DNA from 2 places in the Lentzea xerophila genome. Region 1 is predicted to be linked to the other one. Evidence: riboswitches for the same ligand, from Rfam matches in the RefSeq annotation. Region 1 holds a riboswitch; the other holds the start of a gene.
What was found. A riboswitch is a leader RNA that binds a small molecule or an ion and turns the genes downstream of it on or off. The one in region 1 is predicted to bind glycine.
Positions count from the first base shown of each region.

Region 2: another riboswitch for glycine. It lies ahead of gcvP (aminomethyl-transferring glycine dehydrogenase); the one in region 1 lies ahead of gcvH (glycine cleavage system protein GcvH).

Region 1 is NZ_CP194934.1:328,537-334,375, reverse strand. Features, by position in the region: gene ACRSBM_RS01725 (TROVE domain-containing protein) at 354-1,943, shown strand; gene ACRSBM_RS01720 (winged helix-turn-helix transcriptional regulator) at 2,021-2,374, shown strand; gene ACRSBM_RS01715 (L-serine ammonia-lyase) at 2,376-3,740, opposite strand; gene gcvH (glycine cleavage system protein GcvH) at 3,784-4,167, opposite strand; glycine riboswitch at 4,231-4,323, opposite strand; gene ald (alanine dehydrogenase) at 4,549-5,661, shown strand; gene ACRSBM_RS01700 (TetR/AcrR family transcriptional regulator) at 5,715-5,839, opposite strand, start outside.
Region 2 is NZ_CP194934.1:1,600,710-1,606,548, forward strand. Features, by position in the region: gene ACRSBM_RS07900 (MerR family transcriptional regulator) at 29-568, shown strand; gene ACRSBM_RS07905 (bifunctional nuclease family protein) at 748-1,221, shown strand; gene ACRSBM_RS07910 (MerR family transcriptional regulator) at 1,525-2,091, shown strand; gene ACRSBM_RS07915 (Clp protease N-terminal domain-containing protein) at 2,179-3,138, shown strand; glycine riboswitch at 3,195-3,290, shown strand; gene gcvP (aminomethyl-transferring glycine dehydrogenase) at 3,495-5,839, shown strand, end outside.

The sequences.
Region 1 (5,839 bases):
CGACTTGATCTCGGGCGTCCACGCACAACTCCACATCGGCCGGAACTAAATCGCTGGCGCGGTGTGGTTGTATTGAAATCGCACCCGGTGCGAAGCCAACGGTTACTTCATTCCAAAAACTGAAACACCGTTGGCGGTTTGATCTCGGGAGCACACAACTTCACACGTGTCCGGTGCGAAGCAGAGGGTTACTTCCACTGTTAATGGGCGGGTTGCGGGTTCGAGTCTCGCCGGCCGGGAAACCGGTCGTAGCTCAAATCGGTAGAGCAGCAACGTACCTTCCGCGACCTTGATCTCGGACACGTGTGGGGTTTGTGGGCTCCCTTCTTTTCGTCTTGAGGAGGGAAGAGCCGATGGCGAAGTTCAACATCTTTCGCGCACGTCCGGCGGGCACCAGCCCTGTCGCCACGGCGACGGCACCGTCCGGCCGCACCCACGAGGGCGGCGCCGGTTACGCCCGCGACACGAAGTCCGAGCTGTTCCTGCTCGCCGTGTCGAACATGGGCGGCGAGGCCACCTTCTACGAATCCGGACACGAGCGCGACAACCGGTTCGCCCAGCTCGTGCACGCCGCCGCGCTCGCCGATCCCGAGTGGACCGCGCGACTGCTGAAGTGGCTGCGCGGCGAGGCGAACATGCGCACCGCGTCGCTCGTCGGCGCGGCAGAGTTCGTCCTCGCCCGCCTGGTGGCCGAGTCCGGCGCGGGCGTCACCAACCGCGCCGTCGTGGACTCCGTGCTGCAGCGGGCGGACGAGCCGGGCGAGCTGCTCGCCTACTGGACGGGCCAGAACGGCCGGCGCGTGCCCAAGCCGATCAAGCGCGGCATCGCCGACGCCGTGAAGCGGCTCTACGACGAGCGCGCGGTCCTCAAGTGGGACAGCGACGCCCGCGGCTACCGGATGGCCGACGTGCTGAACCTCGCGCACCCCTCGCCGGGCGCCGGCTGGCAGGGCTCGCTCTTCCAGTACGTGCTGGACCGCCGCCGTTCGCCCGACGCGGCGATCCCGGCGGAGCTGCGCACGATCACCGCACGCCGTGAGCTGATGGCGTGGCCGGTCGAGCAGCGGCGCGCGCTCTTCTCGCGTCCCGACGCGGCCGACGTGCTGCGCCGGGCGGGGATGACGTGGGAGTCGGTGGCGGGGTGGCTGCAGGGGCCGATGACGAAGGAGGTGTGGGAGGCGCTCTCGCCGTCCATGGGTTACATGGCCGCGCTCCGCAACCTCAGGAACTTCGACGAGGCGGGCATGTCCGACGAGGTCGCGGCGCAGGTCGCGACCCGGCTGGCCGACCCCGGCCAGGTCGCCCGCTCGCGGCAGTTCCCGTTCCGGTTCCTGTCGGCGTACGAGGCGGCACCGAGCCTGCGCTGGGGTCACGCCCTGGACCAGGCGCTGCAGGCGTCGCTCGGCAACCTGCCGGTGCTGCCCGGCCGGTCGCTGATCCTCGTCGACACCTCGGCGTCGATGACGCACGGCACGATCTCGGCGAAGTCGAAGGTCACCCCGGCCAAGGCCGCGGCGATCTTCGGTGTCGCGCTGGGCGCGAAGGGCGAGCGGGTCGACGTCGTCGGTTTCGCGGACGGCACGTTCCGGCACGACGTCCCGCGCGGGGCGTCGGTCATCCGTGAGGTCGACCGGTTCCTGAAGCGGATCGGCGAGGTCGGGCACGGCACCGACATCGTCGGGTCGCTGCAGCGCACCTACAACGGGCACGACCGCGTGTTCATCATCTCGGACATGCAGACGGTGTCCGGGTACCACGGGAAGGGCGTCTCGGACGTCGTGCCCCGGCACGTGCCGATCTACGGGTTCAACCTGGGCGGGTACCGGCAGGCCGCGTACGCGACCGGCAAGGCGAACCGCCACGAGTTCGGTGGCCTGTCGGACGCGACGTTTCGCATGGTGCCGTTGCTCGAGGCAGGCCAGAACGCCGACTGGCCGTTTTGAGATGAGGGGAGCTTTCATAAACGAGGTTTATGAAAGCTCCCCTCATCAACCCACTAACTCTCGGTTAGTATGCTGGTATGGAGTACAACGTGTTCGCGAAGGCGTGCCCGTCACGTCCCACGCTGGAGCACGTCACCGGCAGGTGGGGCGGCCTGACGATGGGCGTGCTCGTGGACGGCCCGCTGCGGTTCAACGAGCTGCGCCGCCGCGTCGACGGGGTCAGCGAGAAGATGCTGTCCCAGACGTTGCAGGCGCTGGAGCGCGATGGGCTCGTGCACCGCGAAGCGCAGCCCACGAACCCACCGCGCGTCGACTACAGCCTCACGCCGCTCGGGCGCGAGACGGCCGAGCGGCTGCTCGCGTTGATCCACCTGCTGGAGGCACGGATGCCCGAGGTCCTCCAGGCGCAGCAGGCGTACGACGCCCGCTGAGTCAGCACTCGATCACGTTGACGGCGAGGCCGCCGCGCGCGGTCTCCTTGTACTTCACCGACATGTCCTTGCCGGTGTCCCGCATGGTCTTGATGACCTTGTCGAGCGACACGAAGTGCGAGCCGTCGCCGCGCAACGCCATGCGCACCGCGGTGATCGCCTTGATGGACGCGACCGCGTTGCGTTCGATGCACGGGATCTGCACCAGGCCGCCGATCGGGTCGCAGGTCAGGCCCAGGTTGTGCTCCATGGCGATCTCGGCCGCGTTCTCGACCTGTTCCGGGGTGCCGCCGAGCACCTCGGCGAGGCCGCCGGCGGCCATCGAGCAGGCCGAGCCGACCTCGCCCTGGCAGCCGACCTCGGCGCCGGAGATGGAGGCGTTCTCCTTGAACAGCACGCCGATCGCACCGGCCGTCAAGAGAAAACGAACCACTCCGTCGTCGTTGGCTCCCGGCACGAACTTCGTGTAGTAGTGCAGGACCGCCGGGACGATGCCGGCCGCGCCGTTGGTCGGCGCGGTGACGACGCGGCCGCCTGCCGCGTTCTCCTCGTTGACCGCCAACGCGAAGAGCGTCACCCAGTCCATGACCCGCAGCGGGTCGGTGACGAAGTGCTCGCCCTCCAGCCGTTTGCGCATCTCGGCGGCGCGGCGGCGGACCTTGAGGCCGCCGGGCAGGACGCCGTGCTCGTTGCAGCCGCGTTCCACGCACTCCTGCATGACGTGCCAAATATGCAGAAGTCCTTGGCGCACCTCGTCTTCCGTGCGCCACGACAGCTCGTTGGCCATCATGATCTCGCTGATCGACAGGCCGGTCTCGCGGCAGCGCGCGAGCAACTGGTCGCCGGTCAGGAACGGGTGCGGCAACGGCGTCGAGTCCGGCTTGATCCGGTCGGTGCCGGAGGCGTTCTCGTCGACGACGAACCCGCCGCCGATCGAGTAGTAGACGGCGTGCTCGACGGACTTGCCGTCCTGGTAGGCCTCGAAGCGCATCCCGTTGGGGTGCAACGGGAGCGACTTGCGGCGGTGCATGACGAGGTCGCGGTCGTGCACGAAGTCGATCTCGCGTGCGCCGCCGAGCCGGAGCCGTCCGGTGCTGACGATCTCCTCGACGCGGGCGGCCGCGACGGTGGGGTCGACTTCTTCCGGCAGGTTGCCCTCGAGGCCGAGGAACACGGCCTTCGGGCTGCCGTGGCCGTGGCCGGTCGCGCCGAGCGAGCCGAACAGCTCGACGTGCACGCGGTCCACTTCGGACGCGCGTGCGCCGAGCTTCTCGACGAACATCGCCGCGGCGCGCATCGGGCCGACGGTGTGCGAACTGGATGGTCCGATGCCGACGGAGAACAGGTCGAAAACGCTGATCGCCACTGATCAGTCCTTCGTGGTGGTGGAGCGGTCAGTCAGGCTCATGTCAGTCGGTTTTGGTGAGTTCCGCGTACTTGGCCGCGGTGAGGAGGTTCTCGGCCGACTCGACGCGGACCCTGAACAGCCAGCCCTCGCCGTACGGGTCGTTGTTCACGATCGCCGGGTCGTCGACGACGGCGCTGTTGACCTCGATCACCTCACCGGTGACGGGCGAGAACAGGTCGCTGACGGACTTGGTCGACTCCAGCTCGCCGCAGACGGCGTTGGTGACGACCTTGGCGCCGACCTCGGGCAGCTGGACGTAGACGATGTCGCCGAGCGCGTCCGCGGCGTACTCGGTGATTCCGCAGGTCAGCGGGTCCTGGGTGCCCGGCGTCCAGTCGACCCACTCGTGCTCGACGGTGTAGAGCAGGTTCTCGGGGAACTCCACGGCGCGACTCCTCTGGCAGTGACGGGTCAGGAAACTTGCGCCCCCTCCGCCGTGCAGAGTTGCCTACCCCGAGCGGTCTTGCTGCCTGAGAGTGTGCGGGAGCTTGCCCCTTCGGCGCCCCGACCAGTGCGTCGAGGTCTCTCCCACTCGGGTTCTGGCGCTGACGCGCCGCGGCCGGTCTTCAGTTCTCGAGGGCGAACGCTATGTGCGGTCCCCGCCGAGTGTCAACGCGGAACGGTCGACCGGCACTCAGGTGTGGCTCAGGTTGCTCTGTCCCAGGTGAACAACCGGACCGGGTCCGGATAGTGCAACCCGCACAGTGACATGACCTTCCCACTGCTCCACATTGTGAGATGTAGGCCACCGAACGGAGGAGTCATCGTGCGGATCGCAGTTCCCCGCGAGATCAAGAACCACGAGTACCGCGTCGCTCTCACCCCTGCCGGTGCGCACGAACTGACCAGCCGCGGGCACGACGTGTACGTCGAGCAGGGCGCCGGTCTCGGCTCCGCGATCACCGACGAGGAGTACCTCGCCGCCGGTGCCAAGGTCCTCCCGACCGCCGACGACGTCTGGTCGGAGGGTGACCTGGTTCTCAAGGTCAAGGAGCCGATCGCCGAGGAGTATCCCCGTCTCCGCGCAGGCCAGACCCTCTTCACGTACCTGCACCTCGCCGCCGACAAGCCGCTGACCGAGGCGCTGCTCGCGTCCGGCACCACGGCCATCGCCTACGAGACCGTGCAGCTGCCGAACCGCGCGCTGCCGCTGCTCGCCCCGATGTCCGAGGTCGCGGGCCGGCTGGCCCCGCAGGTCGGCGCGTTCTCGCTGATGAAGCCCTCCGGCGGCCGCGGCGTGCTGCCCGGCGGCGTCCCCGGTGTCGCCCCGGCCCGCGTGGTCGTGATCGGCGGCGGCGTGGCGGGCATCAACGCCGCCACGATCGCCGTGGGCATGGGCGCGGACGTGCAGATCCTCGACACCAACGTCGACCGCCTGCGCCAGATCGACGCCCAGTTCCAGGGCCGCCTGCGCACGCTGGCGTCGAACTCGTTCGCCATCGAGCAGGCCGTCCGCGAGGCCGACCTGGTCATCGGCGCCGTGCTCGTCCCCGGTGCCGCCGCCCCGAAGCTCGTCTCGAACGCGCTGGTCGCCGAGATGAAGCCGGGTTCGGTGCTCGTCGACATCGCCATCGACCAGGGCGGTTGCTTCGAGGACTCGCGCGCGACCACCCACGCCGAGCCGACCTACGAGGTCCACAACTCGGTGTTCTACTGCGTGGCGAACATGCCGGGCGCCGTCCCGCGCACCTCGACCTACGCGCTGACCAACGTGACGCTGCCGTACGCCGTCGGGCTGGCCGACAAGGGCTGGGAGAAGGCGCTCAAGGACGACCGTTCGCTCGCCCTGGGCCTCAACGCCCACGCCGGCCTGCTCACCAACGGCCCGGTGGCCGAGGCGACCGGCCTCACGCACACGCCGCTGGAGACCGTCGTCTAAGACCAACTGAATGAATGAGGCCCCCGCACGCGATCACGCTGCGGGGGTTTCGCCTATCGCAGGGCGGCGACGCGCGCCTTGATGCCGTCGATCACGCAGTCCAGCCCGAACTCGAACTGCGTTTCGAGCGACCACACCTCCTTCTCGTCGAGCATCGCGACGTAGCGCGGGTGCTTCT
Region 2 (5,839 bases), 1.3 Mb from region 1:
ACCACGCGGGGGCTCGAGCATCGGGGCGGTGCTCGCACTGCTCCGGCCCGAGTTCCCCGACGTCACCATCTCCAAGATCCGCTTCCTGGAAGCGGAGGGGCTGGTCCGCCCGGCACGCACCGCCTCCGGCTACCGCCAGTTCAGCGTGGCGGACGTCGAGAGGCTGCGGTTCGTGCTGTCCGCGCAACGCGACAGGTACCTGCCGCTCAAGGTGATCCGCGAGCAACTCGACGCCGTCCCGGTCGACGCCACCTCGGTGTCCCGCGCCGACGTCCTCGCCCAGACCGGCCTGAACGCCGGCCAGCTGTCCCAGCTGGAGCGCGACGGTCTGCTGCGCCCCGGTCCCGGTGGCCGGTTCACCACCGACGACATCACCGCGCTCCGCACGATCCGGACGATGACCGGACTCGGCGTCGAGCGCGAACACCTGCGCGCCCTCCGCGCGGCAGCGGATCACGAGGTGGTTCTGCTGAAGTCGTTCTCAGATCCCGAGACGGTCCGGGAATTGGCTGACCTGTTCACCTCGTTGCACACGTTGTTGGTGAAAGCGGGCTTGCGCCAGTCCTGATCCGCCTGTGCACGGGTCTGCCGATGGTGCAGTCTTGATCACGATCTGCCCGCAACAATTGAGCACACGGCCCGCTTGGCGGGTAGCGTCGAACACGTACGCCGGGGGATGCTCGGGTGTGATCCGGGTACTCCTCGATCTGGTCTGGGACCAGAACGACTGCAGGGAGGCGAGACCCGATGAGCGAAATGCGCGTCGTCGGCGTGCGGGTGGAGCTGCCCCAGAACCAGCCGATTCTTCTTCTGCGCGAAACCGAGGGCGAGCGGTACCTGCCGATCTGGATCGGCTCCGTCGAAGCCACCGCCATCGCTCTCGAGCAGCAGGGCGTCCGGCCTGCCCGGCCGCTGACGCACGACCTCCTCAAGGACGTCATCGGAGCGCTGGGCCGAAACCTTGAGCAGGTGCGGATCACCGATCTGCAGGAGGGCACGTTCTTCGCGGAGCTCGTGTTCGACGGCGACGTGCGGGTGTCCGCGCGGCCCTCGGACTCGGTGGCGCTGGCGTTGCGCGTGGGCGTCCCGATCCACGCCGAGGAGTCGGTGCTCGCCGAGGCGGGCCTCATCATCCCGGACGAGCAGGAGGACGAGGTCGAGAAGTTCCGCGAGTTCCTCGACTCGGTGTCCCCGGAAGACTTCAGGGGCGCGGACACCTGATCGGCGGCACGTCGCTGTCTGTCTCGTTTGGATCCACCGCAACCCGCCAGCGTGTCGCTCTATCGGACTACGTTCCGCTCCGATCGCCCGCTAAACGATCACTAAACGTCACCTGAACGTCCTTGTTCGGGTGACGGTATGACCCTCTACCTGAGGTTGAGAGTCGACACTCCCCGCGCGTCGCGTTGACCTGCCCTCGGAGCGGTCTTACCGTCGGACTCGAGTGGACGTCGCCGGTTCACGAGAGTGGACGCGGCGGCTTGACGGTCATGAGTTTCGTGGCCGTTCCGAGGGGAGGCAGGCGTGGTCGAGGAAGCGCCCTTGAGGGCGGAATCCGGGCTGCAGGGTGAACTGTTCCCGGACTCCTCGCTGCCGGACGAGCTCGTCGGTTACCGGGGTCCCGCGGCGTGTCAGATCGCGGGCATCACCTACCGCCAGCTCGACTACTGGGCCCGGACCGGACTCGTCGCCCCGACGGTGCGGATGGCGCACGGCTCCGGTAGCCAGCGGTTGTACTCGTTCAAGGACATCCTGGTCCTGAAGGTGGTCAAGCGACTGCTGGACACGGGTGTCTCGCTGCAGAACATCCGCGTCGCGGTCGACCACCTGCGCAGGCGTGGCGTGCAGGACCTGGCGAGGATCACGCTCTTCTCCGACGGCACCACCGTCTACGAGTGCACCTCGCCGGAGGAGGTCGTCGACCTGCTCCAGGGCGGTCAGGGCGTGTTCGGCATCGCGGTGAGCGGCGCGATGCGCGAGATCTCCGGCACGATCCACGAGTTCCCGGCCGAACGTGCGGACGGCGTCGAGATCGCTCCGATGACCGAGGACGAGCTGGCCCGCCGGCGCCGCGAGCGTGCCACCGGCTGACCGGCCCGGCGAACGTGGCCGACTGGCCGTCGCGGATGGCCGGTCGGCAGCAGCGCCGGGACCTCGCCGGTCCCTAGCGTTGTCCGCATGATCACCACACCCTCCCGGCAGGTCGTGAAGGTGCTGACCGCCGCGGTGAAGCGAGCGGCCCGGCTGGAGTTCGGCGTCGTCGGCACCGAGAACCTCCTGATCGCGCTCGCCGACAGCAGTGGACCCGGTCGCAAGCTGGGCGTGAAGTCGTTGCGGGCCCAAGCGGCCGCACGGGGAACCGAGCACTGGGCCGGTGACGACGGCGGTGTGCTTCCCGAGGCTGATCCGGAAGTCATGGCGCTGATGCGCACCGCCCGCCACTCCGCCGGCGTCGAGTCGCCGTTGCCGGTCAGCCGTGCGCTGGACGGGTGCCTGCGGGCGGCGATCGCGCGGGCCGGTGACGGTGTCCTCACCACCACGCATCTCTCGGTGGCGTTGTTGTCGCAGGAGTCCGGCCGGGCCGCTGACCTGTTCACCGTGCTGCGGGTGGACGTCGAGGCGACGACCGAGGCCGTGCGGGCGGCCGCCGTGCCCGAGGACGCGCCCGCGGTGTGGTTGCTGCGCAAGGCAGGAGCGCTGGAAGGGGAGTCCGGCGGCGGGTACGTGCGCTGGCTGACCCGTTTGATCGCGCGCGGCCAGGGACTGGGCGGGCCGGTGCTGACCGTCGTCCGCCACGAAGCCGAGCGGATCGCCGTCGCCGCGGAACGGACCGTCTCGTCCCGGGACCTCGTGGCCGCGGTGCTGACGGTCGACCACCAGCTGGCCGTGGCGGGGCGGCGGCTGAAGCCGGAGTTCGCGTCCGGCACAGCGGCGGCGCTGCGGGCGGCGGGAGTGGACCCGGCCACGTTGCCGGTGGCGCCCGGCGCCGGGGTCGAGCGCTTCGTCGAAGGCGCGAAGCTCGTCGCGGCCCAGCGCGGGGACGACGTCGTGAGCACCGACCACCTGCTGGCGGCGGTGCGCGACGACCTGCTCGATCCGGTCGGCGGGGTGCTGCGGGGTCTTGGTGTTGAGACGTAGGTCGCGTCCGTAGCGACTAGCCGGGCTGCCTGCGGGTATTCTGCGCGGGTAGTCGCTGAACTCAGGCGGGAGAGACCGGGCTTCGAGCCCGGCGCCGAAGGAGCAATTCCCTCCCCGGGAACCTCTCAGGCACCCAGGACCGCCCGAGCGAGACGCCTCTGGAAAGTGGATTCCCCGGAATCCCGCCGACGGTGAAAGCCCATTCTCGTGGTGGGTGAACCTCTCAGGCGCCCGACATCGGGTACGGACAGAGCGGGGAGGGCACCAGGACACGTGTGCCCGCAGCCCCCCGGAGGCGTTTGATGACGCAGGACTCTGTTAGTACCGACCCCCAGCAGGGGGCCCACCCCCTCCGGATGCCGCTCGCCGCTCTCGAGCACGGCACCCCGTTCGCCGACCGCCACGTCGGCCCGCGCCCCGCCGAGCTCGCGCGCATCCTCGACGTCATCGGCGTCGGTTCGCTCGAGGAGCTGGCGCAGCACGCGGTGCCTTCGTCGATCCACGAGCGCGACCTCGTGCTGGACCTGCCCGCCCCGGCCACCGAGACCGAGGCGCTCGCGGAACTGCGTGAGCTCGCGTCGCAGAACCGCCCGATGACGCAGATGATCGGTCTCGGCTACTACGACACCGTGACGCCGGGCGTGATCCTGCGCAACGTCCTGGAGTCGCCCGCCTGGTACACCGCGTACACGCCGTACCAGCCGGAGATCTCGCAGGGCCGTCTTGAGGCGCTGCTGAACTTCCAGACGATGGTCGGCGACCTGACGGGCCTGCCGGTCGCGAACGCGTCCATGCTGGACGAGTCGACCGCCGCGGCCGAGGCGATGACGCTGGTGCGCCGGGCCGGCCGCGCGAAGTCGAACAAGTTCGTCATCGACGCCGACACGCTGCCGCAGACGCTGGCCGTGATCGAGACGCGCGCCGAGCCGCTGGGCATCGAGATCGTCGTCGCCGACCTGTCGCAGGGCATCGAGGGCCTCGGCCTCGGCGGCGACTTCTTCGGCGTCCTGCTGTCCTACCCCGGCGCGTCCGGTGTGGTGCGCGACCAGGCCGCGTTGATCGAGGAGATCCACGCCGCGGGCGCCCAGGCCGTCGTCGCCGCCGACCTGCTCGCGCTGACGCTGCTGCGCGCGCCGGGCGAGATCGGCGCGGACGTCGTCATCGGCACCACCCAGCGCTTCGGCGTGCCGATCGGCTTCGGTGGCCCGCACGCCGGCTACATGGCCGTCCGGTCCGGCCTGGAGCGTCAGCTGCCCGGCCGCCTCGTCGGTGTCTCCGTCGACGCCGACGGCTCGCTGGCCTACCGCCTCGCGCTGCAGACGCGCGAGCAGCACATCCGCCGCGAGAAGGCCACGTCGAACATCTGCACCGCGCAGGTGCTGCTGGCCGTGATCGCCTCGATGTACGCCGTCTACCACGGTCCCGAGGGTCTGCGCGCCATCGCGACCCGCGTGCACCGCCTGGCCACCGTGCTCGCCACGGGCCTGTGCGAGGCCGGTCTGGACGTCGTGCACGGCGAGTTCTTCGACACCGTCGAGGTCCGCGTTCCCGGTGAGGCCGCCGCGGTCGTCGAGAAGGCCCGTGCCGCCGGCATCAACCTGCGCAAGGTCGACGAGGACGTCGTCGCCATCGCCTGCGACGAGAAGACCACGCGCGCGCACGTCGTCGCCGTGTGGCAGGCCTTCGGTGTCACCGGGGCCGATGTGGACGCGATCGACGCCGACACCGCGGACGGCATCCCGGCCGACCTGCGCCGCACGTCCGACTACCTGACCCACCCGGTCTTCCACGCGCACCGCTCGGAGACCGCGCTGCTGCGCTACCTGCGCGCGTTGTCCGACAAGGACGTCGCCCTGGACCGCAGCATGATCCCGCTCGGCTCCTGCACGATGAAGCTGAACGCCACCGCGGAGATGGAGTCCATCACGTGGCCGGAGTTCTCGACGCTGCACCCGTTCGCTCCCGCCGAGGACGCTGCCGGTCTGCTGCGCATCGTCTCTGATCTCGAGGCCTGGCTGGCCGAGGTCACCGGGTACGACGCGGTGTCGTTGCAGCCCAACGCCGGTTCGCAGGGTGAGTTCGCCGGTCTGCTGGCGATCCGCGCCTACCACCGCGCGAACGGCAACGCCGACCGCGACGTCTGCCTGATCCCGTCGTCCGCCCACGGCACCAACGCCGCGTCCGCCGTCATGGCCGGCATGCGCGTCGTCGTCGTGAAGTGCGACGACAAGGGCAACATCGACATGGGCCACCTGCGTTCCACGGTCGCCGAGCACGCGGACGACCTCGCCGCGATCATGATCACCTACCCGTCGACCCACGGCGTGTACGAGGACACCGTCCGCGAGGTCTGCGGCCTGGTCCACGACGCGGGCGGCCAGGTGTACGTCGACGGCGCGAACCTCAACGCTCTCATCGGCCTGGCGCGGTACGGCAAGTTCGGCTCGGACGTCTCGCACCTGAACCTGCACAAGACGTTCTGCATCCCGCACGGCGGCGGTGGCCCCGGCGTCGGCCCGATCGGCGTCCGCTCGCACCTCGCCCCGTTCCTGCCGAACCACCCGCTGCAGCCCACCGCCGGTCCCGCCACGGGCGTCGGCCCGATCAGCGCCGCCCCGTGGGGTTCCGCGTCGATCCTGCCGATCTCGTGGGCGTACGTGCGGATGATGGGCGGCGACGGCCTGCGCCGCGCCACCCTGAC